Regions from separate parts of the Cytobacillus sp. FSL H8-0458 genome, predicted to be linked through region 1. Evidence: riboswitches for the same ligand, from Rfam matches in the RefSeq annotation. Region 1 holds a riboswitch; the other holds the start of a gene.
The links. A riboswitch is a leader RNA that binds a small molecule or an ion and turns the genes downstream of it on or off. The one in region 1 is predicted to bind cyclic di-AMP.

Region 1 (15,128 bases):
TTCAAGAGTATTGGCGAATAGGTACAAGACAGATGTTGGTCCCTGGATTGAGTATTTGAGCATATTAAAAAAGTAAGCACTTTAAAAAATTGTTAAGTATTGTAAAACAGCAGAGTTTTGGGACCAATACCTCATGCTATGGTCAAAGGTGTTCATTTATACTGAGAGTTGATTGTGACTTTTCTGATTATTCGAAGTCCTTTCAAAACATTATGGAGGCGAATGAATGCTGAATCGTAAGAGAAAAAGTCTGCTGTTATCGCTGATTCTATTTGCTGCCATTCTCATTGTAATGCAGCCCATCCAAGATTCAATAACAAAGGCAGCTGCTGGAGATGGGTCCTGGTCATCACCTTATTCGGTTTCTCAGGGAATCAATGCTCAAAATAACGCATCCAAAACTGTTCAAGGCTATGTGGTTGGACAGCCGACTGCAACCAATACGGTTATCACCAGCAGGTTTCCAAATGATTATGCTTTGGCACTGGCGGATAGTCCAACAGAGACCAGCTTGGCTAAGATGATTTATGTTCAAATCCCATCCTCCTTTCGCTCAGCTTTTGGTTTGAAATCGAATCCATCTCTGATGGGAAAGAAAATGAAAGTAACGGGAACGCTGACTGCCTATTTTTCTCATCCGGGGCTTAAGGACGGTACTGCTTTTGAGCAGGATGGCGGCGGAGCAACTGACCCGGAACCCGGACCTGACGGGTATTATGATGCTGCAAATGGTAAAACAGGTGAGGCTTTAAAATCAGCTCTTCATAACATCATCGATGACCACACTGGAGTTTCCTACTCCAATGTATGGGAAGCGCTTCGTGAAACTGACGAAGACCCGGCTAATCCCAATAACGTGATTCTCTTATATACCGGCCGTTCTCAGGGCAAATTCACCAATGGATCCGGGGTCAATGATTGGAATAGGGAGCATGTGTGGGCTAAATCGCACGGAGACTTTGGCACAGCGATGGGTGCGGGAACTGACCTGCATCATTTGCGGCCAACAGATGCTTCTGTAAATAGTTCACGAGGAAACCTCGACTTTGATAATGGGGGATCCCAGCATTCTGAAGCACTTGGAAATTACTATGACTCAGATTCCTGGGAACCAAGGGATGCTGTAAAAGGTGATGTAGCCCGTATGCTGTTTTATATGGCTGTCCGCTATGAAGGAGACAGCGGAGAAGTGGATCTGGAGCTAAACAATGCAGTCAATAACGGTTCTGCTCCTTATCATGGCAGAATGTCTATCCTGCTCGAATGGCATAAGGAAGATCCGGTCGATGATAAAGAACGGAGAAGAAACGAAATCATCTACACTGATTACCAGCATAACCGCAATCCATTTATAGATCATCCTGAGTGGGCATCTGCGATTTGGGAATAAGGTACTATCCGTTTTAGCAAACAATTCAGTTAAAATAACATTTTTTATTCACAGATAAATTACACACAAAAAGCTCAGAGCATATGACTCTGAGCTTTATTTTTTGTATGTGACCTATTCCGATAAAGTACCCAATTAATGCATAATAATTACTCGTTTTTAACGATTTCCTTCCAGTAATACCAGGCTTCAAGGTATCCCTGAAATTCACTTGGATGATGTTTTATACAAGTTGCCATTCTAAGATATAAACCAACTAGTGCCTCTTCATATAAAACAGAAGGATTTATTACCGTTTTAGATTTCAAAAAGGCTGCTGCACTAAGGAGGGTTTCTTTCGTTAGTTCCTCTGGGGATGAACAAAAGGCATAAATTAAATCATATAAAGGTTCGCCAATAACAGGCGTCGGGTCAATTACACCACTTAATTGTCCATTACGAAAAATGAAATTATGTATTCCGCAATCCCCGTGCAGTAAAAATGACTCTTTGCCTTTGCTGTTTTTTTCAGCAAGGTCCAGTACGAGATTATAATGACTATTATCTAATCGTGAATGGAGGATTTTGTTTGCTTCATTGATGTTATCAAATATAAAACTCTGCCAAGACTCTGATGGCTGATCCGCCCAGCCCCAGCCTTTACTGCTGTCAACGGGTCTGTAATGATTTAAAAGCCCTTGCACCAGCGTTTTGAGGGTTTCTTTTTTGTTTTTTCTACCATAATTGGCATTGCCTTCAATGAAGGTATAAAAGATGTACTCGTATAATGGTTCAACGAATAAAAGTTTTGGCAATAAATCAGTCATCTTGTAATCATTAAGGAAATTCGCCTCCGATTTAATAATTTGCGGTTCATTTTTCTTAATGACATACTTTCTATCCTCAAAATGCAGAAGGTACAATTCACTTACCGTACCACCATTTAATTGTTCATGATAAGCTGGCTTTGAATGTAGAATGTTATTGTCCATTAGTTCATGTATTATTTCTTGTATATTCATACTTCTCCCCCTTTCTATGACGCCTTCTTCTGCTTCTCTTTATATTTTAATATAAGTTACCTGTTTCTTGCTGTTTCTCAAAAAAAAATCGAGTATACAACTTTTGCGATTTCATGCTCGATTTCGAATGTTAATTCTATTATTTCTCCACGTTATCTGACCTGCTAACTGTATTACTTTTATATTTCACAAATTATCAATATATTCTGAAATGAAAAAGGGTGTTAAGCGGTTATAATTAAATAAAGGGGAAAGCGTTTTCATTCCTCCTTTCAATTTTAAAAAAGGGGTGCTGAAAATGAACTATTTAGAAATAAAGAAGAAGCTGGAAGCTGCAAAACATGAACTGGAGCTGAAGATGCACGATCAGGCTGCATCAGAGAGTGAAAAGGAAACTCTTCAAAAGAGGGTTGACAACTATGAGTATATGCTCGAATTAACGGATATGAATCACTTTGAAAGAGGGAATATAATCAGTTAGGGAGGCGGTCCTAGGAGCCGCCTCTTTTTTTGTGAAAGGCCATGATAAAAGATAAAGATGATTTTTCTTATTGACAAACAGGGCAGGATTCTTGAAGAAGGTATTTGTAATAGAAAATTGAATAATTACTTACATATAAAGTGAGTTAATTTTAATATAAGGGAGAAATTAAATTGAGCGAACTTAAACTAATAAAGACTTACAAAAACGAGCTTCAAAAATACTCTTTAGAACAGCTAAGTTATAAATCTGAAGAAACGGTCTGGTCAATTGGGCAAATGTATGACCATTTAATCCTTGTTGCTCATGAGTACCTGGATAATGTGGAAAAATGTTCCGAATTATATGATGAACAGCCCCTTGGGAAAACTGAGTTTGGTGTGCATTTATTTAAGATAGGAGGGTTTCCTCCAATAAAAATAAAATTACCGGTTGAACTAAATGCTCCACCTAATAATTCAGATAGCAAGGATGATCTTATCAGCAGAATGGATCAAGTAATACTAAGGCTAAGTCAATGGGAATCGAAAGTGGATAATATAAATCCAAATTATAAAGTAGAGCATGGAGGGTTCGGATGGCTGAATGCAAGGGAATGGTATGATTTAGTTGGTATGCATTTTCGTCATCACTTGCGCCAAAAGGCTGAGTTAGAACAAAGGCTTGTTAAATGAGGGTGTGTAAATTGAGTATAGGATGGTTTTGGCTAGCCTGTCTTCTTATTCAAGTAACAGGTGCGTTAATTCAACTAGGAATGACCAAAAGGACCTTATGAAGAGGTCTTTATCTTATGTTCAAAAAATTAATATCCCTTTAAACAAAGCTTTATGAAAAAAAGATTGACAAGAGATGAACATGGGAGTAATTTATATTTATTAATTTCATAGTAAACCTTTTTGCTGAATCATTTGAGCGGGGGAACCAACTTTGATAAACCTTGTTTATCTTGGGGTGAATCTTAGCATATTAAGGCTAAGAAGGGATACTCTCAATCCCTAATCCGACAGCTAACTCCGTAAGCTAAATCGAGAGAAGGGTTAATGGAAACCATTGGCCATTCTTTATTAAGAGTGGTTTTTTTGTGTTCATTTTTAAAAAGAAGGGAATTTCTTCAATGAAAAAACAGTATGCTGTATTTGGCTTAGGCCGCTTTGGCGGCAGTCTTGTAAAGGAATTTCATGAATTGGGTGTGGAAGTTCTCGCGATTGATGTGGATCAGGAGAAAGTGAATCATTACGCCCAGTTTGTGACATATGCCGTTCAAATCAATGGTATTGATGAAGGTGCCATTAAACAGACGGGAATCAAAAATATTGATCATGCATTTGTTTCATTTGGTGAAAACATTGAGTCCAGCATATTGACATCATTGCTGTTAAAAGAATTGGGAATCCCAAAGGTGTGGGCGAAGGCGCATAATGAGTATCATGCCAGAGTGCTCGAAAAAATTGGTGTTGATCGTGTGATTCATCCGGAGCGGGATATGGCAAAGCGGATTGCCCACCATATTGTTTCAGAAAAGATGATTGATTATATTGAGCTGTCTGAAGATTATAGTATGGTGGAGATTGTGGCGACAAATAAAATTGCCAACAAATCTCTATCTGAATTGAATATACGGGCTAAGTATGGCTGTAATATCGTGGGGATTCAGCGCGGGAAGGAAATAATCGTTACTCCGCCCGCTGAAGAGGTCATTTTAAAGGGAGACGTCCTGATTATAATGGGACACAATAAAGGGATTGGCAGGTTTGAGAGGCATGGAGTATAAGCCAGACCAATATAAGGGGTTAACCTTAGATGTATAAGGAGCATAAAAGAATGAGGAGAATGGGACGATCCTATAAGTGGATAAAAATGAATCCTGCACAAATGCTTTCGGTCGGTTTCTTAATATTAATTGGTATAGGCACACTGCTGCTGATGCTGCCTTTTGCTACGAAAGACAGACATCATTTGTCGTTTATCGATGCCCTTTTTGAGGCGACTTCTGCTGTTTGTGTAACAGGTCTGGTGGTAGTGGATACCCAAACAACATTTACTGTTTTTGGCCAAATTGTACTGATGGTACTCATACAGATTGGCGGCCTTGGATTTATGACTTTTGGAGTCCTCATTGCTATCATGCTTGGAAAGAACATTGGGTTGAAAGGAAGGCTGATGATCCAGGAATCTTTAAATCAGCTTTCGATTGAAGGGATGGTCAGGCTGGTTAAATTCGTTGTCGGCTTTACTTTAATTGCTGAAACTATCGGTGCATTGATATTGGCCATTCGATGGTCGTCCGATTTTGGCTTTCCCCGTTCGTTGTATTATGGCATTTTCCATTCGGTCTCTGCCTTTAATAATGCCGGGTTCGATATAATGGGCCAATTCAGGAGTGTGACTGAATATGCCGGCGATTTTACGGTCATTATGACGCTCAGCACTCTGCTGATAATCGGGGGAATTGGCTATTTTGTTGTACTTGATGTGAAAAGAAACAGGAGCTTGAAGAGACTCTCTTTGCACACAAAATTGGTCCTTATGATGACTCTGGTTCTTAATTTTCTGGGGACAGTGTTTATCTTTGCGCTGGAATTTGATAACCCCGGGACCCTTGCCAATTTGCCTTTAAAAGATAAACTGCTGGGAGCATACTTTCATGGTGTAGTACCGAGAACGGCTGGCTTTAATTCTTTGAATACTGGTGAATTAACACTGGGTTCACAGCTGGTAACAATGCTGCTCATGTTCATTGGAGGTGGATCTGGCGGTACTGCAGGCGGCATTAAAGTCACTACATTTGTCTTGATATTTCTTGCAGTCCGGGCGCTGATAAAGGAAGAAGATGAAGTGAGCCTGATGGGGAGGCGTATTCCGAAGGATCTTATTGTCAGAGCCTTTACAATAACCGTCTATTCAATAGGATTTATTTTCTTTATCTTATTTATTTTATCCATAACTGAAAATGCTCCTTTAAACGTCCTTTTATTTGAAGTAATTTCCGCTTTTGGCACGGTAGGCATGTCGATGGGGCTGACACCTGAATTAAGTGAAACAGGAAAAGTGATAATTGCCTTTATGATGTTTGCAGGCAGAGTAGGGCCGATCACAATCGCTTTTGCACTTGCCCGAAGAAAAGGAAAGGCTAAATACAAATATGCAGAAGAGAAAATTATGATTGGCTAGTGCGGGATAGAGTGTGATACTCTTTCCTGTTTTTTTGTTGCGGAGGTTATAGAGGTTAATAATGCGAGGCTGCAGGAAAACGGTCGCTATGGGGCGGTAATGAAGCCGAAAAAGAGAGCAGCGGCAAGAAAATGGTCGCCATGCTAAGCTAATACCAAATTTCAACCATCTAAATTGCCATCTAAATTGCCATCTAAATTGATTCAGTTCCTTCTATAATAATAGTATAATAAAATACATATATTTCTATTTTTCGGCCGGCGGGTATTTTCAGTGAGCCACACAGGGGGAAGATGATGTCGAAGATTGTGCAGATATTAGACGAACTGAAGGATTGGATTACGGGTGCGCTAAAAAATGAAGTGAGTCCGATTGCGATTGCGAATGCTTTGATTCAAGAAGAGATTCGATAGCCGGTTTGCTTATGAGACTTTATTTAAAATTGTTGAAAAAGAAGCAATAGGGACGACAGAGGGGCAGCAGATTCGATATAATTATGAAGTCCCCGAAATAGGCAGGAAGGGGAATATCCTGCATGCCAGTGACAGGGACGTCAAAGTGCTTTCCAGGAATGAAAGGCGTTTGTCCTCCATTTGGATTCTGTGCTCCCCTCAGAACTCATCAGTCTTTCAAGGAGCCGCCTGCAGCCATCTCGTGGGTGGATACGGGTTCTGGAGAAGAACGGGCAGGATCCGGCAGAACGAGCAGGAGCAGCGGGACAGTTGAGACCCCGCAGACGCAGCCAGGAGGCTCACCGTGCCCCCGCGGTTCGCTAAGCAGCGTGGAGGGGAAATCAACGGACAATATTAATAAGTGAAAAACAACAACTTTTACGAAAAGAGCCTTAAAAGTAAAATCAAAAGGAAGTTTGATCAGGTGAAACTCATCAACAAACTATTCTCAAAGCAAAAAACATCTTCAATTGAATTTTGCCAGCGGAATCTGGATGAATTTTTAAAAGAAGATAGTTTAACTGAATTTAATCGATTCCTGAGCCAGAAGAATATTATTTATAAAGAATACGAATGCCAGAGCAAATGCAAAGAATGCATGCTATCTCCCTATGCTGTAGTGGACGGAAAACTGATAGCAGCGGAAAATTCGGATGAATTATTAATAAAACTGAAAGAAGAAGTAAAGAAATAAAAGGAATCGGAGCAATCCGGTTCCTTTTTTCATACAATATTCAAATAATTGTTTGAATAAGGTCACAGACGAGGTATAATCTATTCAAATGAATGTTTGAATAATGAGGAGAGAAAAAAATGGGCTCTAAAGATACATGCGATATTTATTGCTTTGATGAAGAAAAAGTGAACCGCATTCAGGGGGAACTGGTGATGGAAGATCTTTCGGGTGCTGCCCAATTATTTAAGGCTCTTGCTGATGAGAACAGGGCGAAAATTTCTTATGCACTAACCCGGGATGAAGAGCTGTGCGTCTGTGATATTGCCAATATCATTGGCGCATCAGTTGCAACGGCATCCCACCATTTGCGGACATTGCATAAGCAGGGAATTGTTAAGTTTCGGAAAGAAGGGAAATTGGCTTTTTATTCATTGGATGATGATCATATCAGGCAATTAATGATGATTGTACTTGAACACAGAAATGAGGTGAAAGCCAATGTCTGAACAAGCTGGAATTGCGGAGAAAGAGACGGTAACCTACCGTGTTCAGGGCTTTTCTTGAGCAGGCTGTGCCAAGACGTTCGAAGAGAACGTGAAACGCCTGGATGGCGTTTTAGATGCGAATGTGAATTTTGGAGCTTCCAAAATAACCGTTACAGGAACAGCTTCAATGAAGGCGGTAGAAAAAGCCGGAGCCTTCGAAAATCTGAAGCTGCGTGCAGAGAATGAAAAAGCGGTGGAGCGCGAGCCGTTCTGGAAGCAGAAATCTAACTATAAAGTGTATTTGTCAGCGCTTATTCTTATTGTGAGCTGGTTTTTAAGCGAACAGTATGGAGAGGATCATCTATACCCGATCACAGGGTATGCAGCAGCAATCATCATAGGCGGTTATACTTTATTCCTGAAAGGCTTCAAAAATCTGGCCAGATTGAATTTTGACATGAGCACCCTGATGACGATCGCCATTATTGGAGCAGCGATTATTGGCGAGTGGGGAGAAGGAGCGATGGTTGTCATCCTTTTCGCCATCAGTGAAGCCCTTGAGCGTTTCTCAATGGAAAAGGCGCGCCAGTCCATTGAATCACTGATTGACATTGCCCCTAAAGAAGCATTGGTCAAACGGGACAATGAAGAAATGCGGATTCATGTAGATGATATTCAAATTGGTGACATCATGATTGTGAAGCCGGGAGAAAAATTGGCCATGGATGGAGTGGTCGTGAAAGGAACCTCTTCCCTGAACCAGGCAGCGATTACCGGAGAAAGCGTGCCTGCCGTTAAGACTGCAGGTGATGAGGTTTTTGCAGGTACACTAAATGAAGAGGGATTGCTTGAAATAAAAGTCACGAAGCATGCTGAAGATACCACCATCGCCAAAATAATCCATTTAGTGGAAGAAGCACAGGCGGAAAAAGCGCCTTCCCAGCAGTTTGTCGATAAGTTTGCCAGGTATTATACGCCTGCCATCATTGTTTTAGCATTTTTAATAGCGGTGGTTCCTCCGGTGTTTGGCGGGGAATGGAACGAATGGATTTACCAGGGGCTAGCCGCACTGGTTGTCGGCTGTCCGTGTGCGCTAGTCGTGTCTACACCCGTAGCCGTCGTTACGGCCATCGGAAACGCGGCAAGAAACGGTGTCCTGATTAAAGGCGGCATCCACCTGGAGGAAACAGGGGCGCTTAAATCGATTGCATTTGATAAAACAGGCACATTAACAAAAGGTGTTCCTGCCGTTACAGACATCATCACTATTAATGGTGATGAAAGACAGCTTCTCCAAATCACGGCTGCCATTGAGAAAGGGTCACAGCATCCCCTTGCTTCTGCAATCATGAAAAAAGCAGAAGAAATAGGTGCTGATTTTACAGGGCTGGACACAGAGGAATTCACCTCTATTACCGGAAAGGGAGTAAAAGCCGCAGTGAATGGTGTTCTCTATTATGCCGGAAGCCCCAATCTGTTTGAAGAGCTTCACAGCGGCATGGAAAGCACTATCCAAAAGCAAACAGCAGATCTTCAGACCCAGGGTAAAACCGTTATGATTCTGGGGACAGCAAGCGAAATTCTGCTGTTAATAGCTGTTGCAGATGAAATACGGGAAAATTCGAATTCGGTCATCAGCAAACTAAATGATATGGGAATCAGAACGGTTATGCTGACAGGCGACAATCAAAGAACGGCTTTGGAGATCGGAAAGCAAGCCGGCGTTTCCGAGATTAAAGCGGATCTGCTGCCGCAGGATAAACTGGCTGTTATTAAAGAACTGAGCACCGGGCATCAAAGTGTGGCAATGGTCGGTGATGGCGTCAATGATGCGCCTGCACTTGCTGCTGCGTCTGTTGGGATTGCCATGGGCGGTGCCGGAACCGATACTGCACTCGAAACAGCAGATATTGCGCTAATGTCAGATGATTTGAGCAAATTGCCTTATACGATTAAACTCAGCCAAAAAGCGTTAAGGATCATCAAACAGAACATTACTTTTTCACTAGGAATCAAAGCGCTTGCCTTATTGCTGGTTGTTCCGGGCTGGCTGACCTTATGGATTGCCATATTCGCGGATATGGGAGCAACATTGCTGGTCACATTAAATAGTTTAAGGCTCCTAAAAATTAAAGGTTAAAATAATGGTGATGCTAATTGGAGCATCGCCTTTTTTTGTGGTGAAAAACCCAATAGAAATAAGAATTTTAATTAACATTTCATTCTTGCACACCAATTTTGGGTCTAGGTATGGGTTGCAGCCTAAGCTTAATTTTTGTTTATGAATACATTAATACAGAAAATGTCGAGGGGAGGAAATAAAATGCAGAATGAAGTGAATGAATTTATCTCATTTGATCAAGGTGAGGACCTGAGAAGACCATTTGGATTTGGAGGATTTGGAAGACCATTTGGATTTGGAGGGTTTGGAAGGCCGTTTGGATTTGGAGGATTTGGAAGACCGTTTGGATTTGGAAGGCCATTTGGATTTGGAAGACCATTTGGATTCGGCTTTGGGTTCCCTTTTTTAGGCGGGCTGCTCTTAGGAAGCGCATTATATCCGCCATATGGATATGGATACGGTTATGGTTATCCATCCCCATATTATGGATATGGATACGGATACCCTGCTTATCCATATGCTCCTTGCTGTTAATAATATATTAAGATCTGCAAGAGGAGAACAGGATTCCATAACTTGGCCTGTTCTCCTTTCACAATAAAATAATGTGAAGAGAGCCATTCCCTCCACTGTATATAAATAATATAGATTTGTTGATCAAGGAACGGACTATTACTCCTTCCCTGCACCAAGCTCTTCTGCCAATTCCACAATCGCTTTGTTTATTCTCCAGACGAAATAAAGGTGATGAATCAAATCACGCTGGGATTGCTGCCTTGGTGGTGCCATTCGTTCAATTTGTTCTCTTTCCCGGTCCAGACTATAGACAAGCGTGCCGTCTCCGCTTTCTTTAATCAGGTCCATTAATGTTTCGATATTTAATTCAAGTTTCTCCTCAATTCTTATGAAAACATCGACCAGCTCATCAGGATAGTCGAATCCTTTCCGGTAGGAGGAAGCTACCAGATGTCTTGCATAGTAATTGATGGCTGAAAAAAGGGTGATCCATCTGTTAACATCAGCATGGCGCGGAGATCCGGGTTTCTTTATCAGCGATTGCGCTTCTACGTTTATGATTTTAAGCTTCTGATCCAATAGGAAGCCTTTGCCTGAAAGCTCTTTAACATTCACATCTTCCCGGAAGCTTCGCACATATGCCGTGACATACGGTTTCAGTTCTTGAAGATAATCATTTATCGTATCGGCCACTTTATCCTTCGTTTTCTTAGGAAAAATAAATAGAGATACGCCGAATGCAATGCCGGCACCGGCAATCGTATCGATAACCCTGGCACTGATAAGGGAGAATGATATTCCGCCAAGTAAAAGGTCATACATAAAAGCGACCAGCATCGTAATAAACATGCTCATTAATGTATAAGAGACTTCAAATAAATAAAAAGAGAAGAAAACTGCTGCAAAAATGAGCGTGATTTCCAGCACAGAATGGCCGCTGACCACTCTGGCAAGCGTAAATCCAATCACTGCCCCGATAATCGTTCCAACTGACCGCTGAAAACCTTTCGTATAAATGCGCCCGATTGATTCGGTTCCGAGCAGAACGATAAAGGCTGTCAAAAGAACCCAATAAGGCTGGTCAGGCGAAAGAATCTGTCCAGCAATGATGGATATGATGGCAGCAGTCAATGCCTGAAACGCTTTTTTGGTGGAAGGTTTGAGGCTCTTATCTTCTTCAGGTGATTCATCTTCATCAGGCGTCTCTTCAGATACTTCTATTTCATTGTCTTTTACTTTATGAAGTGCCTGCTGTATAGTAATGCCGCCCTCAATGACATGGTTTGCAAGGGACTCGATCCGCCTGATCAAGTAAAGCCATCCTGCCGGTTTGTCTTCCCTGTTGAACAAATCTATAATAAGCAGGCGAAGTGCCTGTACAGCAAGCTCTGCTTCACGAAGATTTTGTTCTTCATATTGATGGGCAAGAACTTCAGCGTCACGAAGAGAGCGGGTGACCCAGACCAGGAGGTTTCTCAGCTCTTCTATGTCAAGGGCATTCGCTTTTTTTAAGCTCCTGATGGAGTCAGTCAGGGTTTCAATCAGCATGCCTGTATCAAAGATATATAACCTCAGCTGGGATGGGGTCAGCCCGGGCCATAATTTCTGTACATCATCCTCATTGATATAATCTGAAACGATTACAGCATAATCCCGGAGCTTCAGCACGTTTCTCCGCAATTCTTCCCGCTGGTGAGCAGTCATACGCTCTTCCTGCATCCCCTCAATTAAGAGATTAAAAGTAAAATTACTTTGGAAATGAAAGGAGCGGATGCTTCTTTTCAGGTTTTTTGCGGTGTCCTGAAAAAGGATGAAATTGAACAGGAAAGCATACGCGATCCCAATCCAGATGCCGAAGTAAAAGGAGGGAAGCTGGCTGCCTGATAATTGCAGAATAGATGAGAAATAAAGTGTCATGAACGCGATCATGCATAGTGAAAAATAGCGGACCCCAAAGCGGGTCAAATAAAAGCTTAAGAATATTAATACAGCCATTGAAATATCGGTAAAGATAGTGCTTTCTGCCAGCAGTGAACCGATCGATACCCCTGCCATTGCTGAAAACCCCAGCAAGCCAGTTGTGAGCATTTTACCTTTTTTAGAATCATCCATCACAATCATGATGCCAAGCATGCCGGCCATTCCGGAAACGATTGCCGGAGTAAGGGCGAGAGCGGCATCGGCCCCAGCCAATTGCATAAGAAATAAAGTAGTAAACACCGACGCCATTAAACTTAATGTGGCCCGTCCGGCTTTTTGAAATCGGATAAGTCCGGGATCGGATGCCAGCAAGCGTCCAAGCCACCGGTGTTTGATTTGCAGCTGCTTCATTGTTTCACCAATCTTTTTTAGAGAGTTAAAGTGTATTTTACCATTCGTACTTTTATTATCCAAATGAACCAACTTAAGCTTTTTCTGTTTTTTAGGTTTTAAAATCGAACAAATGTTCTATAATAGAGTATGGAGGGATTTATTATGCCGCTGAAAGACAGAGGGAATATAAAATGGCAGCCTGCTCACTTCATGCCGGAACACCGGGCGATGCTAAAAAAGTTGGAAAGGGATCAAATGGCGCAAAACAAGCCGCTCATTGATGAATATGAATTGGAGGAATATGAAAACAAAATTCACTATGCAATGGAATTTGCTTATCTTTTGAAAGTAAAAGTCTGGCGGGAAGGATTTTTCCTCGAATACAAAGGAAGGGTAAACCGACTGGATGGCATCAGCAGAAAAATTTATCTGCAACTGGAGAGCGGGGATCTTGAGAAAATTAACTTTGATGAAATAGCCGGGGCGGAAGTAGAAGAATGAATAATATTTTATAATTGCAGCAGACTCGAGGAACTTACCTCGAGTTTTTATTTGGGCCGTGGACCGCAAATCTGGAGAAAATACACCCATTTTTTTCAATTTTTAGATATAATAAAGGAAAAGCAGCTGGGAGTGAGTAGAGGTATACTACATCAAACATTTTTTCGTTCTAAGGGGACTTATCAATGAATGAATTATTAATAGATTTAATTGATGATCTGCAAAAGTCAAACGGTGGCCATATTCTTTACCACTATGATCAAATGGATTGCTATATTCAAAATGCGGTCTCATACATAACGGCTGGTATAAGAGGCGGCGGACATGTTTTGCTTGTGGAGAATGACCGGAATTATTTTCTTATTGATAAAGAATTAACTAATTTCTTCGGAGAAGAGGAATTAAGCAGAGTTCATTTTATGAATAATTTTGATTTTTATTACTCCAACGGTAATTTTAACCCTGATACAGTGTTCAATTTTTTTCTTAAACACATTCAGCCTTACTTAGATAGCAGTCCAAAGATATTCACATGGGGTCTGGTTGAGTGGGGAAATGTAAAGGACTATATTCCTTTAGTGGAACAATATGAAAAGAGTCTCTGCAAAGCCGTTTCTGAGCATGGCATGATTTCCCTCTGTGCTTATGACAACAGAAGTACCCCTCCGGAATTAAAGGAGAATTTAATGCGCTGCCATGATGTGCTCATAACAGATAGAGAGTATAAATATCTATAAAATGATTTTAGGAGAAACCGATGGAAAAGATCACATTTCATGATATCTATAAACCGGGACACACTGTTCTGGAAAATGACCTATTTATTCACAACCATAATCCTGACATGCTCCTTCAGTATGACAGCAATTTTATTAACTTTAAAAAAATGCCTTCCGTTGAGGAATTTGAGGAGGCACATCAATATTTAAGAAATTTTCATCAGAAGTATGGCCAAAATCATGTAAGGTTTTATTTTCCGGATGGCGAGGAGCTCTCTGAAGAGCTTGCGGATTTCTTTCAGAAAGATGAAGATTATACGGTTGGTTTCTTGGAGTTATTTGCGATTCTTCCGGCAGATTTTCCTGAAGTTCAGGAAAGGGAAGAAATCGTAGTGGAAAATGTATCGGATAAAACTTGGAATGATTATCTGGAATTCCAGTATGAGCAGGATTCGGTATATGGGGAAGATTTCGCAGAGAAAAAGAAAGCTCAGCACTTAAGAAATTACAGAGATGAATGCATTCAGCAGCTTATTGCATTTTATAAAGGGCAAGCTGCAGGATCTGTTGATGTCATTATCAAGGAACGAACAGCTGAAATTGATGGATTGATGGTCCATGAGGACTTTCAGAAAAAGGGCATCGGCAGCCGCCTGCAGAAATCGGTGATGGATCAGTTTAAGGATAAAACGATCATTCTTGTGGCGGATGGAGAAGACACTCCAAAAGAGATGTACCGCAGGCAAAATTACCGGTATATTGGAAAGCAGTTTAACTTACTAAAAGTATACGAATGAAGGGAAACCTGGTTCTATGTGAGCCAGGTTTTTTGTGTGAATAGAACATTGTTTCATTGGAAGAAGAGTATACAGCATTGATTTCCTGGTGCAAAACGTAAGATATGTCGAAAAAACTCATAAAAAAAAGAATAAAACAACATACCGAGCGTAACAGTGTTATGTTACAATCGTATCATCAGAAAGGAGTCCTGGAATTGAGCGATGAATTAATTTCAAAAAAAGAGGTATTGGATTTAACTGGTATTTCTTATGGACAGCTTTACCGGTGGAAAAGGAAGAACCTGATACCTGAGGATTGGTTTGTCCGGAAATCAACTTTTACAGGACAGGAGACTTTTTTTCCAAAAGAGAAAATTCTCGAGCGGGTTGAAAAAATACAGAAGATGAAGGATAGCCTTTCGCTGGATGAGCTGGCTGATTTATTTTCGCTGAATGCTTCGAATCTGAAGCTGTCAAAGGATAGTCTGATTGCTAAAGGAATAGTTTCTGAGCCGGTTATGA
Region 2 (15,128 bases), 2.5 Mb from region 1:
TCCATGAAATTAACGAGATTTTGCCTGTTCAGACGATCATTCATAACATCAAAAGGGAATATGAAGCTTGTGTTTAATATCATAATGGAGCATTGCTACAAGTTTGGCTGCCAGATAGGCGGCTTTTTTTGATTTTAAGGGGTGTTTAGAGGATGAAGGAATCAATGATATTAATGTAGAATCCTTTAGATGGAATAAAGTGTAAATAATGAATGGCGAAAAAATTTGGAGAATAAGGGTAGAAATTATGAAAAAAAATAGTAATTCATTAATCCTCGTAATCCACGAAATCTATGGAATAAATCAACATATAAAGAGTTTTTGCGATTTATTAACAAAGCAGAATTTTGAAGTGATATGCCCCAATTTATTAGAGCGGGAGATATCTTTTGATTATTCTCAAGAGGAAGCCGCTTATCGTCACTTTATGGAACATGTCGGTTTCGATAGAGCGGCACGTAAAATCAAAGATTTATTATTGGATGTTAAAGATGAATACGAAGCAATATATATCATTGGGTTTAGTATAGGTGCAACTGTTGCCTGGCTGTGCAGCGAGGAAGTATGTGTTGATGGAATAGTTGGATACTACGGTTCAAGGATTAGGGACTATTTAGAGCTCACACCCCGGAGTCCTGCCATGCTTTTTTTTCCGCAAGAAGAGCAGTCTTTTGATGTTGATAAGTTAGTATTGGCTCTAGAGAAAAAGAAAATTAAAGTATATAAATTTGCTGGGAAACATGGATTCAGTGATCCTTATTCCTCCAGGTATGATGAAAAATCAGAACAAGAAGCATTTAGTAAAACGCTGGAATTTTTATTGCATATGTTTGAGAAAGTATGAAGCTTTAGGGTGATTGTTTTCACCTGGGAATTTTAATAAAAGTTTACAAGCCCGATCAATAGTTTTAATACAAAGATGCTAATTTAGATATAGCGGGGATAGCATGTGTGGCTATCATGGCATTTGGCGCAGGTGGAGCCAAGTGCTTTTTTGTTTTATACCGGGAATACTTAACTATTTACAAAAATTATCTTGGGATAATATAATGATTTAGTGTTCTATGCTTAATCTTATTTTAAGAACGGGGGACCCATTATTTACGGCGGAGTTTCCGCACGGGGTGAATCCGAAAGATGGAAGGGCTTACTGTTTCCATAGTCCTAACCCGAAAGCTAACCTCGTCAGCGTTTAAGGAAACATAAGAGAATATGAATCAGAGTGAATTGACGATTGTCGATTTTCTTTTTTTTGAGATCAGCTTTGTTTCCCTTGCCTGCGCAGCATGTTAAAACTAAACAAGAAGGTAGGGTAATTGATGAAAAAATTCAAATTAAGTTTAGCCACTCAGATTTTCATCGGTCTTATTTTAGGGATCGCTGTTGGCGGTATTTTCTATGGAAGTGAAGCGGCGCAAAGTGTCCTGCAGCCGTTTGGCGATCTTTTTATCCGCTTAATTAAAATGATTGTTGTTCCTATTGTACTATCCACGATTATTGTTGCCATTGCTGGTGTAGGTGATTTAAAATCCGTTGGTAAGCTTGGCGGTAAATCATTGACCTATTTTATTGGGATGACATTGGTTGCCATTGTGGTTGGCTTAATTGCCGGGAATGTATTTCAGCCAGGTGCCGGCCTGAATATGGACAGCCTGCAGCAAAGTGATATTTCAAGCTATGTCGAAACCAATAAAGAGCAGGAAGGCAAGTCGGTAGCGGATACTTTCTTGCATATTGTGCCTACTAATCCAGTACAAGCCATGGTTGAAGGCGATATGCTGGCGATTATCTTCTTTGCTGTTGTTTTTGGACTTGGAATCGCAGCAATTGGAGATGTTGGAAAGCCGGTTCTGAGATTTTTCGAAGGTACGGCTAAGGCGATGTTCTATGTAACTAACCTATTTATGAAGTATGCACCGATCGGGGTATTTGCCTTAATTGGTGTCACGATTTCCAAGTATGGTTTTGCCTCACTGATCCCATTAGGCAAGCTGGCGCTCACTGTATATGGTTCCATGATTTTCTTTGTTCTTGTTGTTCTGGGAGTGATGGCCAAAGTGGTCGGGTTCAGCATCTTTAAATTATTGAAGATGATCAAAGAGGAATTAATTTTGGCATTTTCAACAGCAAGCTCGGAAACAGTTCTTCCAAGAATCATGGACAAAATGGAGAAAGCGGGAAGCCCGAAACATATTTCTTCCTTCGTAATTCCAACAGGCTACTCTTTTAACCTGGATGGATCTGTTTTATATCAGGCGATTGCCTCTTTATTTATTGCCCAGATGTTTGGAATCGAATTGAGCATCGGACAGCAAATTACGTTAATGTTAGTACTGATGGTTACATCGAAAGGAATGGCGGGTGTACCTGGCGTATCCTTTGTTGTGCTGCTGGCGACATTCAGCACCATTGGATTGCCTGCAGAAGGGCTTGCCTTTATTGCGGGTATTGACCGTATCCTTGACATGGGACGCACAGCGGTTAACGTGGTGGGGAACTCACTGGCGGCAATTGTTATAGCGAAGTGGGAAGGGCAATTCAACCCTCCAGCAGAAGAAAGATTTGAACAACAAGCTTCATAATAGATTGGGAAACACTAACAAATGTATTCGTTTGTTAGTGTTTTTTTGTAGTGCGGGATAGTTCCGGTTCAGACACAGGAAGGGGAAAATGTCGGGTTTGAGTCCGAAGTTGGTTCAGGTTCAGACACAGGAAGAGGAAAACACCGGATTTGAGTCCGAAGCCAGAGCAGCTTCAAACAAAAAAGGAGAAACCGAAGACCAAAATCCAAAGGGCGGTTATATGAAAAGTAAAATCCGGCTCCAGCTTTTATCAACTAGCTCTTCAGGGTCATAATTATATTATAATGGAGAAAAAAGGAGGTACTCATATGACAAAAGGAAGCAAGGTGCTGTCACCAGGACAGCAGTATGAATTGCTGCAAACATTGAAAGCACGTTTTGAAAAGAATATGTTCAGGCATGAAGGGCTTGAATGGGCGGATGTACAAGCTAAGCTTGAGGCTAATCCTGAGAAACTATGGTCGCTGAATGGAATGGAAGAAACGGGCGGCGAACCGGATGTTGCCGGGTATGACGAAAAGACGGGCGAATACATATTTTTTGATTGTGCAGCAGAAAGTCCTAAGGGCCGCAGAAGTTTTTGCTACGATCGTGAAGCACTGGAGGCAAGGAAAAAACATAAGCCGGAAAACAGCGCAACGGATATGGCGGCTGCCATAGGGATTGAACTTTTAACAGAAGAGCAATACCGGGAGCTCCAGAAGCTTGAAGCTTTCGATAAGAAAACATCGAGCTGGGTACAGACACCCGCTCATATCAGAAAACTTGGCGGGGCCCTCTTCTGTGACCGCCGCTACGATACGGTGTTTGTGTATCACAATGGAGCCGATTCCTACTATGGTGCAAGAGGGTTCCGCGGCTCGTTGAGAGTTTAGGTTCAGTGAAAAACTAAGTAAAAAGATAAAGGGTCAGTAGTGCACTCATATTGATTGAGGCGTTAATCCGGGAAGGGATTAACGCTATTTTTGTAGAACTGCCTTGATAATACTGATAATGGAGAAGTAAGATGAAGACCCATTATTAAGGCTGATATTGAAGATTTGGGCAACATTGTAAATATAGACAGTTAGGTTATGGGTAAACAAGCAGCCGAGATTATACTCAACAATGAAAGAGGGCATTGTATTACTGTGAAAGTCAGAGCGGAATAGTTGAAAATTTAGATGAAGAAGATCCTGAAATCATTTATTACAAATTAAAATAGATTCTAATGCAAGATTCCTTATAAATAAGAATCTTGCATTTTTTTGTTTGACTCGGATTCTGCAATGATATAAATTTCATTTATTTTGATAATAAACTGTCATTTTTAAAAATAAAATTGACAATAAAATATCACGGTGATATAGTGACGATATGAAAACGTTTTCTGAGCATTTTCTTGTGTGCAGGGATGATTGCCGTTATGGAAGCATCAAAGGAATGACAGGTAGGAGAGGTATTATGGATGTATTAGATAAGATAAAAGGCAGATTAATAGTTTCGTGTCAGGCCCTTGAAGATGAGCCGCTTCATGATTCATATATTATGAGTAAGATGGCTTTTGCAGCAAAGCTAGGAGGGGCTTCCGGAATTAGAGCAAACAGCGTGAAAGATATACGTGCAATCAAGAAGGAGGTCGATCTTCCCATCATTGGGATTATCAAAAAGGATTATCCCGGTAGCGGAGTGTATATTACGGCAACGGAAAAAGAAGTAGATGACCTGTATCAGGAAGGTGTGGATATCATTGCTTTTGATGCAACAAAGCAAGTCCGTCCGGATGGAAAAAGTTTTCAGGGATTTTTTGCAGAAGCGAAAGCCAGGTACCCGGACCAGCTGTTTATGGCTGATATTTCTACATTAGAAGAAGCGCTTGCAGCTGAAAAAGCCGGAGTGGATATTGTGGCAACCACTTTAGCGGGATATACTCCTTATTCGGAAGGAGTTGTTCCTTTGGAATTACTGGAACAAGTAATATCCCATGTTTCAGTTCCTGTTATAGCGGAAGGAAATATGGATACACCGGAAAAAGCAAAAAGGGCTATTGAATTAGGAGCTCATGCAGTTGTTGTAGGAAGTGCCATTACACGTCCGAAATTAATTACAGAGAAATTTGCAAAAGCTATACAAAACTACTAGTGAAAATTAGAAATGAGGGTGTTCAAGATGAAAGGAATTTTTACAGCGTTGTTGTGTTCATTTGATGAAAACGGAAGGGTGAACGAAAAGGGATTAAGGGAGATTGTCCGTTACAATATCGAAATTTCAAAGGTGGATGGCTTGTATGTCAATGGAAGTACAGGTGAGAACTTTCTGATTTCCACTGAACAAAAAAAGCAAATCTTTGAAATTGTAAAGGATGAAGCTAAAGATCAGGTTAAATTGATTGCTCAGGTGGGTTCATTAAATATTGATGAAGCAGTAGAATTAGCACAATTTGCAACAGATTTAGGCTATGATGCTATCTCTGCTGTTACACCTTTCTACTATAAGTTTGATTTCCAGGAGATTAAAGATTATTATTACACCATTTTAGAAAGCGTTAACAACAAAATGATCATCTATTCTATCCCAGCCTTAACGGGGGTTAGCATGAATCTTGAGCAATTTGGAGAGCTTTTTGAAAATGAAAAAGTAATTGGCGTGAAATTTACAGCACCTGATTTCTTCTTACTGGAGAGACTTCGCCATGCTTATCCTGATAAGCTCATTTATTCCGGATTTGATGAAATGCTGCTTTCTGCAAGTGTCCTGAATGTAGACGGAGCGATTGGCAGTACGTTTAATGTAAATGGACAGCGTGCCAAGCAAATTTTTGAATTGGCACAAAAAGGCCAAGTAAAAGAAGCAAGGGAGCTTCAAAAGGTAACCAATGATTTAATCGGAGATATTTTAGATAATGGCTTATACCAGACGATTAAAGAGATCCTGAAGACACAAGGCGTTGATGCAGGTGTATGCAGGAAGCCAATGAAAGCGCTTGAAGAGGATAAAGTTCAACGCGCGAAAATGATTGCGGAAAAATATCTGTAAAATCAGGGGGATAAATGATGACTGGATCTTTTGCTGTAATTGATTACGTTATATTATTTGCCTACCTTTTGTTCATTCTTTGGGTAGGGATTGCAGTTGCCAAAAAAGAAATGCAGGGAAAAGAGTTCTTCAAAGGGGATGGCTCTATTCCGTGGTGGGTGACATCTGTCAGCTTATTCGCAACCTTATTGAGTCCGATTTCATTCTTATCTTTAGCGGGAAACTCCTATTTAGGATCATGGGAACTGTGGTTTGCACAATTAGGTTTATTTATTGCCGTGCCAATCGCGATTTATTATTTCCTGCCGGTTTACCGGAAATTAAATTTAGATACAGCTTACGAATATTTAGAGCGCCGCTTTGATACAAAACTGCGCGTCATTGGGAGTCTTCTTTTTATCGTCTATCAGATTGGGCGCATGTCCATTATTATGTATCTGCCTGCTTTGGCATTAGCGGCTGTTACAGGCATCAATGCCGTGCTGATCGTATTATTCATGGGTGTAGTGGCAACCATCTATTCAGCCTTTGGAGGAATTAAGTCAGTGCTTTGGACAGACTTCATCCAGGGTATTGTCTTAATCGGCGGCGGTATTTTTGCCCTGATTATGCTGATGTTCTCCATTGATGGCGGATTTGGAGAAGTGGTCCGTGTCGGTACGCAAGACGGGAAATTCTTTACGGATACACCATTCTTCGATCCGAACTTTGTCAATAACAGTGTTCTTCTTCTTATTTTTGGCGCCGGGATATCAACAGCATTCTCATATATTTCAAGTCAGGACATGGTTCAGCGTTATTTAACAACCACTGACTTAAAAGAAATGAATAAAATGACTTATTTAAATGGTATTCTGTCACTTGGTACGGCAACATTATTCTTCTTTATCGGAACAGCTTTATATACATTTTATACGCAGCAGGCAGGTGCGATGCCTGAAGGTAAAGCCGACCTGATTTTTGCCAACTTTATCGTTGCTGAGCTGCCGGCAGGAATTTCAGGCTTGCTGATTGCCGGATTATTCGCTGCGGGACAATCAACACTTTCAACGGGCTTGAACAGTGTGGCGACAAGCTGGACATTGGATATTCAGAAAGTTCTTAAACCAGATATGAGTGATGAAAAAAGCACCAAAATGGCGCGTAATGTATCCACAATTGTAGGGATTTTCTCCATTGCTTTTGCCATTGTCCTGATTTACACAGATGTTGGAGATGCTTATTCCTGGTTTAATGGATTGATGGGATTAGTATTGGGTATCATCGGAGGTACCTTCACGCTTGGAGTCATGACGAAAAGAGCAAACGCGAAAGGGGCCATCTGCGGTTTCTTCGCAACAGCAGCCCTTGCAGTCTATGTGTCTTACTTTACTGATATTACTTTATGGGCCTATTCCATCATTAATTTAATTGCTTCTATCGTGTTCGGTTATGTCTTTAGCTTATTATTCAAGCAAAAAAGCAAAGCTGAAGATGAAAATCTGACATACTATGATAGAAAAAAACCAGCGTAAAATGGTGAGACTATGTTTCAAATAAAAAAGAAAATAAAAACGGATGTCTTAGTGGCCGGAAGCGGGCTGGCCGGGATAAAAGTAAGCAAAGAGCTTGCAGATCAACAGGCCGATGTATTGATGGTGACAAAAATGCAGGTAGCTTCAGGTTCAAGCTTTTATCCGCTGAAAGCCTCCCTTGGAACTCAGGTGACAAAAGATCATGAAGATGAATCGATATTTCTTGAAGATATTGAAAGCTTGAGCCATGGCATGCATGGGCGGGATTTAGCTGAGGTGTATGTAAAAGAAATTCCGAAGCGTGTAAAGGAATATCACGAGATTGGTGTGAAGGCGAAAAAGCTGGAAGGGGAGCGTAAAGCCTGTTTCGCTGAACATGAACGGGATATCTATTTATTAAGTGACTGGGATCAGATTCGCGAAAATGTGAGAACTATTTTTGCAGAGTATGAAAACCTGTCTATCCAGGAAAAGACAATCGTCCTTACTTTGCTGAAGAAAGATGACCGTGTGGCGGGAGCCATACTTTTAGATGAGAATAATGACCTCGTTATGGTGGAATGCAAATCTGTCATTTTAGCAACGGGCGGATTCGGCAGTATTTATCAGCATAACTTAAATCCCAATGATGTGGATGGCTCCGGCCATATCCTGGCTGTCGAAGCAGGGACCCGTCTTGTAAACATGGAATATATTCAATTCATTCCAGGCATTACGGCTCCGAAATATAAAACCCTCTTTGGGGAACATACATTAATGTATTGTGATGATATAGTCGATGAAGCAGGAAGCAGCTTACTGGATTCTATGCTGCCTGAGGAGATATCGAAGCAGGAATGTCTGCAGATCAGGAGCACGCACGGTCCGTTCACCCATTCACTTGATTCGAAGTATGTGGATATCGCGATGATGAAAAATATCATCGCGAATCGGAATGACCGCGGATTCAGGCTTTTATATCGGTCCGAGTTATATGAAAATGGGGAAGAGTTCTACACGGTCTATTTAAATTGGCTGAAAGAGAGAAATATTGATCTTTTGGAGAATGAAATTCGTATTGCCCCATTTGCCCATGCCAGCAACGGCGGAGTTTATATTGACACGTATGGCAGAACCGGTGTGAACGGATTATATGCCATTGGTGAGCTGTCCTGCAATATTGAGGGAGCGAACCGATTGGGAGGAAATTCGACTGGCGCCTGCATGGTATTTGGCAAAAGGGCTGCGGCAGATTGTGTCAGGTATATCGAAACACAAAGCCATGAGGAAATTTCTGAACCTGAAGCATTGAAACAGATCGAGAACATGTTTGGCGTTCAGGGGCAAACAAAAGGTCCTGTTATAGATATGGAGAAAAAAGTTCATCAGGCTATTGAATCGATCAAAAAACTAATGTGGTATCATGGGAATGTCGTGCGCAATAAGGACAGTCTATTAAAAGCATTAGAAACCATCAGAAAGCTCGAGTCAGAGCTTGATTTAGGTAGATTGTTCGAACAGCAGGCAACCCGAAAGCTGACAATTAAGGCACGAAACTTCTTCAAGCTTTCGCAAATTCTGCTTGAGGCCATGCTGGAACGAAAAGAAAGCAGGGGCGCACATTTTCGTGAGGATTATCCGGAAGAACGTGAAGAATATAATAAAAGATTGTTTATTTCCATGAAAGATGATGGAGCATTGGAGTATCGCTTTCTAAATGAATAGGGAGTAGCTTTAATGCTCATAGGTGGAGGGGAAAACCTGGTATGGGTTTTCTCTTTTTTCAATTGTAAGGGAGGAGCACAATCATGCAGCTTGGAGTCATTGATATTGGCGGAACATCTATAAAATATGGCATCGCTTCAGACGAAGGAGAGCTTTTTAGTCTTGATTCCATCCCGGCTGAGGCTTATAAGGGCGGTCCTTTAATAGTAGAAAAAGTGAAGATGATCTGTGATATGCTGTTAAAACAGGCAAGAGTCGAGGGCATTGCCATCAGCTCTGCAGGGCAGATTGATAACCAGAATGGAACCGTGGTGCATGCAACGGATAATATTCCGGGATATACCGGTACAAGTCTGGCTGAGGTTATTTCAAAACATACCGGATTGCCGGTTACGGTTGAAAACGATGTGAATTGCACAGCATTAGGTGAATATTGGCAAGGTGCAGCTAAAGATATGGATGATTTTCTCTGTGTAACTATTGGCACGGGGATTGGCGGTGCGTTATTCTTAAATGGTAAGCTATACACAGGAGCCAATTTTTCAGCCGGGGAAATCGGGCATATCAATCTGTACCCAAATGGGAAGCCCTGCACCTGCGGTAATAATGGCTGTTATGAAAGGTATGCTTCCAGTTCAGCCCTATCAGAGCTAGTGGAGGAAAGAATGGGTGTGAACCTTCCATTAGAGAAGTTTTTCGAGCTTGCCAGAGAGGGAAATAAGGAAGCTAATAACCTATTTGTGCAGTGGGCAGATGATGTGGCGACAGGCATTCAGAGCCTTGTTCATATTTTTAACCCCGAGCTTGTACTGATTGGCGGCGGAATTTCTGCACAAGGAGACTTTTTATTGGAAGAGGTACAATCGTCTTTAGCGAAGAAAGTAATGCCAAACCACTGGAAGTCGCTTCGGATGAGAATTGCCGCACATGAAAACAAAGCCAATTTATTAGGAGCAGCCAAGCACTTTTTGGACATGAACAGGAAAAGTTAGCAGAGGGGTTACTATGGAAACGAATAGAAAAATGACAGGGCTGAAGCCTACTATATTAATGGAACAGCATAAACACAACTTTACTAAATCCGACCATAGAATTCATGAATATATTTTAACGAATACAGACAAGGTGTTATACCATTCATTAACGGAATTATCGGAAGCGATAGGAGCTGCAGAGGCTACAGTTCTGCGTTTCTTCAGAAAGCTGGGCTTTAAAGGCTTCCAGGATTTTAAATTTTCGCTCGCGCAAGAGGTATCAGGTAATTCCAGTCAGGCGGGTGACGAGACCTATATTGAACGCATCCGCACAAACATGGTACATGCCATTGAAGATACGTATAGTATGCTGAATAATCAAGCTCTTGAAAACAGCATCGAAGCGATAGTCCGTTCCAGGGATGTAGTGGTATTTGGCATAGGCTCTTCCGGAATTGCCGGGCTTGATATGCAAAATCGCCTCATGAGAATAGGAAAACATGTTGATGTCGTCACAGATCCTCACTTCCAGGTAATGAGGGCGACCTCCCTGGATGAACATTCCGTTGTGATTGCCATTAGTTTAACAGGCAGCACAAAGGATATTGTCGACACTGTTAAAATAGCCAATGAAAAGAAAGCTACTGTGATTGTATTAACAAACTATGTGAAATCACCTTTGGCCAAATACGCGGATTATATTTTACTGACCTCTGTAAAGGAAAGCCCGTTAGACAGCGGTTCATTAGTAGCCAAAATTACACAGCTTTATTTAATCGATCTTATCTGTACGGGGATCACCATGAAAAACTATGAACAAGCTTCAAAAGTGAAAATGGAGATATCTGAGAATATCAGTAATAAGCTGTACTAAAGCAAGCCAATGCTGGTTCAATTATTTTTATAAGGAAGGCCATTGTGCCTTCTTTTTTTCCAGCCCTAAAAATGGAGTTTTTTCACTGTTTTTCCCAGAGGTATTGTCACAATGTCCTCACCGCTGATATCCAGGGCATTAGCAGTTATAATTAGTTATAATCAGATATAACTAATTGGAAAGGGGGGGCATAATGAAAAAGCAATACCTGTTCTTTTTTTCGTTAATGGTCCTTTTTTTATCATTGGCTGGCTGTTCAAACAGTGACCTTCCTAAAAATACAGGAGAGGATAAGCGGGAAGGAGCCGGAGAGAAAGTGGAATTGACTATTTCAGCAGCAGCAAGCCTGCAGGATGCCTTAACGGAAATTGAAACAAGGTTCGAAAAGGAACATCCAAATGTGCTGATCAACTTTAACTTTGGTGCTTCAGGCTCTCTTCAGCAGCAAATCTCCCAGGGAGCACCCGCTGATCTTTTCTTTTCAGCTGCAGAGGATAAATTTGATAAACTGGTGAATGACGGGCTGATTGAAGAAAACAATGGGATTGATCTGGTTGGGAATGAGCTTGTTTTAGTAGTACCGAAGAAGTCAGCATTGAAAATCAAATCGTTTTCTGATCTCACAAACGCAGATAAATTGTCAATCGGTACACCGGAGTCGGTTCCTGCCGGGAAATATGCGAAGGAATTATTAGAGAAAATGGATATCTGGAACAACATAGAAGAAAAAGTGGTACCTGCCAAAGATGTCCGCCAGGTCCTTACGTATGTAGAGACTAATAATGTGGATGCCGGAATTGTTTATAAAACGGATGCGTTAATATCTGAAAAGGTTGATATGGTGGACACGGCAGATGAAAACACTCTCAACCCTATCATTTATCCTTTGGGTGTGATTAAAGATACAAGTCATCCAGAGGAAGCTAATCTGTTCTATGATTATCTTCAAAATGAAATTTCTATGGGTATTTTTGAAGAGTATGGATTTAAAGGATTGAAATAATTAAATGTCTACTGATTTTTGGTCGCCAGTCATATTATCTGCCGAAATTGCTTCTGTTTCAGGAATATTAGCCGTTATTCTGGGCGTTATCATAGGAAAGACGATGGCAAATAAAAGATTTAAAGGAAAAGCCATTGCGGAGACCGCTTTCCTTTTGCCATTAGTATTACCGCCATCTGTTGTAGGGTTTCTGCTGATTGTCATTTTTGGAAGAAACAGTTTTGCAGGCCAATTCATTGAGTTTATTTTTAAACAGCCAGTTATGTTTACATGGTGGGCCGCTGTTATCGCTTCGACGGTTGTCGCATTTCCTCTTATGTATCAGTCTGCCAAGACAGGCTTTGAAGCGATTGATCGTGACATTGAAAATGCGGCCCGGGTAGATGGGGCGAATGATATTCAATTATTTATGAATATCACGATCCCTCTTTCATACAAGGCCATTATTTCAGGCGGCATTCTAAGCTTTGCCAGGGCATTGGGAGAGTTCGGAGCTACTTTAATGTTTGCCGGTAATATTCCGGGAAAAACACAAACGATTCCAACTGCTATTTATGTAGCCATTGATTCAGGCAATATGGAGATGGCCTGGTTATGGGTAGCGTGTATGATAGGAATATCATTTATCATGTTAGTTTTTGTTCAGCTGATAAAAACATAAGAAGACATCCTTTCGCGGGATGTCTATTTTATTGCAGGAGGCTGGAGTGCGAATAATACTTCAGGTGACAGTTACGTCCTCCCTCACCTTAACCTCATTTCAACAATAATCGATTATTTCCATTGTAAAATTAGAGTTGCTGTTTGCTAATAACAACGAATGATAATTTATTAGCATTAAAGTTTTATCAGAAACGAAGATTTATCCTATCCAAAATTATTCATAATGCGGTTGAGGAAGCAAGAAAGGTTAAACCCAAGATACCGTTAATTGGAAATGCTGGCATTCCGATCAGAGATGAAATTGTATTGGTAAAGGTATTGAGCTAACGGGGTACTTTCATATTGTGCTAATGGATATTAATAATGCGAAAATATGGAACTTTCGGCAATGGGATTCGTAATAGTATGAAAGAAGGGGGGATTACATGGTCTGGTTATTCCTGCTTGCCGTGGTTATCTGGTTTATTTTCTTTTTGCGCAAGAAACTCTCATTTAAATTTGGTTTATCTCCGAAATCTTTAGACATAAAACCGATTAAAGGGTTGAAAAAGCTAAGTGATCACCTGGAGAAATCTCTTAGCAGCAGTTATATGGGCAATGTAGAAGAGAGGGTAAGGAAAGAAATTAAGCTAAAAGAAAATGAGTACAGGTGGCGTCTGCTGGATTTAAAACGCTACTTTATTATGACTTCTTTTTTAAAAGAGTCCCCTATGTTCAGTGAAAAAGTCGATGACCTGTGGCATCATATGCTCATGTTTACCCGTGAGTATGATGATTTTTCAAAAGGATATTTGGGAAGCACTCTTCATCATAGTCCAAATCTAAACCAGTCGTCTCAACCTGATTTGCGCGGATTTTTTGATTGGGTGTATGGTGAGCTCTTTTTCATAAGAAAGGAAAATATCCATCTTTATAAGGGGTTTTACAGATTCCCAGTACCTCCAAATATAATTGATGATTTTAAGGATTTGCCGGAAAATGAACTAATAGAGCTCTATTTTAGGAGAAATAGCCAATATATAAATACGGTGGTCTCGCTTATTTCTGCCATGAAAAAAACAGCAAAGAAAGTAAAAAACTATGAAAAAAGTATCATACAAGAAATGATGAGAAAAAGAAAAACCCAGCAAAACTATAACGCAATGCTGGTTCCTTTTTTATCTGTATCGTATTTTCATTATGATGATTTTTCCAGTTACATGAAAATCAGCAGCAAGGTTTCATCAAGCTGTACAAGCTGCGGTTCCGGCAGCTCATGCAGTTCCTGCTCTTCCTGCAGCTCCTGCTCAAGTTGTGGCGGGGGAGGAGATTAAGCTGGAACGAGAACCCAGGCACGGCTCAGCTGCCGGACTGTGAAAACCCCCTCATAAAAATGAGGGGGTAACTTATTTATCCTGTGCAAGTTCTTTTCTATTGGGAGCAAGCGGCGGCTGTTCTAACCACTTGTTCTTCACCATAATGCCGAACCATTTTCTGGTGACTCCCAAGGATTTCAGAATTGCTTTTTCATAAGTTAAGGCCAGGTCTGTCCGCATGGATCCGGCCAGGCCTGTCCCGTAATATACTTGTGCAGTTTGAGCCAGGAAACCCATATGATACAACATTAATTTATCGGAAAATGGAGAGTCCTTTGACGCTGTAATCTCTGATTCCAATGAAGTTGGGACTGGCAAGTTATCCTTGTGCAATATTTTTGAAAGCGCCTGCAGGTTATCATCGGATGTTTCTTCTAGCTCCTCAAAAAACTTCCTTATATCTTTCGATTCTGTGACTTGGCTGAATCCGATGGAAAGTCCTTTTGCCATAACCCCCTTTTTAATGTTAAGGGAGATACTGATTATTTCTGTAGAAGATAAACGTCTCCCTTTTCCGAAAAATCCATCAGTAAAATCTGTTGCAGTAATAATTTCAGGGCTTTCGGCAGGATAAAAATAAGGATCTCTCTGAAAAACTCCTTTTTTCAGAAGCAGCTCAATGGTTAAATCGTACATATTTTTTGCATCATCTACACATGAGTTGTAAAACTCCCGTATGTCCTTTCTGACCGAAACACCTAAAGCGGTTGTATGACCTAACAAACCATGGATAGTCATAATATGTAAATAATTCAGGCAGAATAAGTCTGAAAACAATCTCTCTGCACCTTTATTGAGGTCGGACTCCGAAAAACCAATGGGAATTGGAAATCCATCCTTCTCAATGAAGGAAACAAGCTGCTCCTTTTGTTTTTCCCCTGTCTTAATAGCTATTTCAAAAACTTGTTTTATTTCTTCGTCTTCTATAATTGAAATCATATACCTATTTACAATCTCGGTCATTGTTCCGTTTACATACTCCCCCCATAGTGTTCCTATTTCGGAAGATGTAAGCTTTAAATTATCATTTTCCAATTGTTCTCACCTCTTCAGTATTTTTTACAAATACAGAAGGATGTATGCAGTTCTTTGGCTTAAACCTCTAAGACTTGTTCTCGTGATTACTGCCAAGATTGAAACGGGACCTTTAGTAGGCAACTTTGAGGTTGCTTGTATTGACAAGCAACCAAATGGTTGCTTATAATCATAATATGAATTGGGACAAAGACACTATATTCAAAGCACTTGGTGATTCGACACGAAGGCTTATATTGGACGAACTTTCCGAACGCAAAGAGATGACGCTATTTGAACTGACGGCTCGTCTCATTATGAAGCACGGCCTTTCCATTTCGCGGCAGGCAATAGCTAAACATCTTTCAGTATTGGAAGATGCACAGCTCATTAGATCCGAACGAAAGGGAAAATATCGGGTAATTATTTT

Region 2: another riboswitch for cyclic di-AMP. It lies ahead of NYE23_RS17735 (cation:dicarboxylate symporter family transporter); the one in region 1 lies ahead of NYE23_RS05345 (potassium channel family protein).

Annotation. Positions count from the first base shown of each region.
Region 1 is NZ_JBBOBR010000001.1:1,043,030-1,058,157, forward strand. It holds gene NYE23_RS05320 (DinB family protein) at 1-76, shown strand, start outside; gene NYE23_RS05325 (endonuclease) at 227-1,390, shown strand; gene NYE23_RS05330 (phosphotransferase) at 1,540-2,391, opposite strand; gene NYE23_RS05335 (DUF3896 family protein) at 2,690-2,872, shown strand; gene NYE23_RS05340 (DinB family protein) at 3,046-3,546, shown strand; cyclic di-AMP (ydaO/yuaA leader) riboswitch at 3,760-3,909, shown strand; gene NYE23_RS05345 (potassium channel family protein) at 3,987-4,643, shown strand; gene NYE23_RS05350 (TrkH family potassium uptake protein) at 4,694-6,043, shown strand; gene NYE23_RS05355 (DUF1450 domain-containing protein) at 6,920-7,189, shown strand; gene NYE23_RS05360 (ArsR/SmtB family transcription factor) at 7,309-7,677, shown strand; gene NYE23_RS05365 (heavy metal translocating P-type ATPase) at 7,670-9,796, shown strand; gene NYE23_RS05370 (hypothetical protein) at 9,980-10,312, shown strand; gene NYE23_RS05375 (FUSC family protein) at 10,451-12,625, opposite strand; gene NYE23_RS05380 (YolD-like family protein) at 12,770-13,108, shown strand; gene NYE23_RS05385 (MEDS domain-containing protein) at 13,294-13,845, shown strand; gene NYE23_RS05390 (GNAT family N-acetyltransferase) at 13,866-14,624, shown strand; gene NYE23_RS05395 (YhbD family protein) at 14,822-15,128, shown strand, end outside.
Region 2 is NZ_JBBOBR010000001.1:3,568,096-3,583,223, reverse strand. It holds gene NYE23_RS17745 (NAD(P)H-dependent flavin oxidoreductase) at 1-77, shown strand, start outside; gene NYE23_RS17740 (dienelactone hydrolase family protein) at 209-844, shown strand; cyclic di-AMP (ydaO/yuaA leader) riboswitch at 1,056-1,206, shown strand; gene NYE23_RS17735 (cation:dicarboxylate symporter family transporter) at 1,320-2,582, shown strand; gene NYE23_RS17730 (hypothetical protein) at 2,680-2,856, shown strand; gene NYE23_RS17725 (DUF4256 domain-containing protein) at 2,891-3,457, shown strand; gene NYE23_RS17720 (N-acetylmannosamine-6-phosphate 2-epimerase) at 4,026-4,703, shown strand; gene NYE23_RS17715 (N-acetylneuraminate lyase) at 4,731-5,597, shown strand; gene NYE23_RS17710 (sodium:solute symporter) at 5,615-7,111, shown strand; gene NYE23_RS17705 (FAD-binding protein) at 7,124-8,815, shown strand; gene NYE23_RS17700 (ROK family protein) at 8,899-9,807, shown strand; gene NYE23_RS17695 (MurR/RpiR family transcriptional regulator) at 9,821-10,663, shown strand; gene modA (molybdate ABC transporter substrate-binding protein) at 10,857-11,666, shown strand; gene modB (molybdate ABC transporter permease subunit) at 11,671-12,327, shown strand; partial or broken gene NYE23_RS17680 (GNAT family N-acetyltransferase) at 12,474-12,656, shown strand; gene NYE23_RS17675 (hypothetical protein) at 12,755-13,642, shown strand; gene NYE23_RS17670 (DUF3231 family protein) at 13,715-14,719, opposite strand; gene NYE23_RS17665 (ArsR/SmtB family transcription factor) at 14,896-15,128, shown strand, end outside.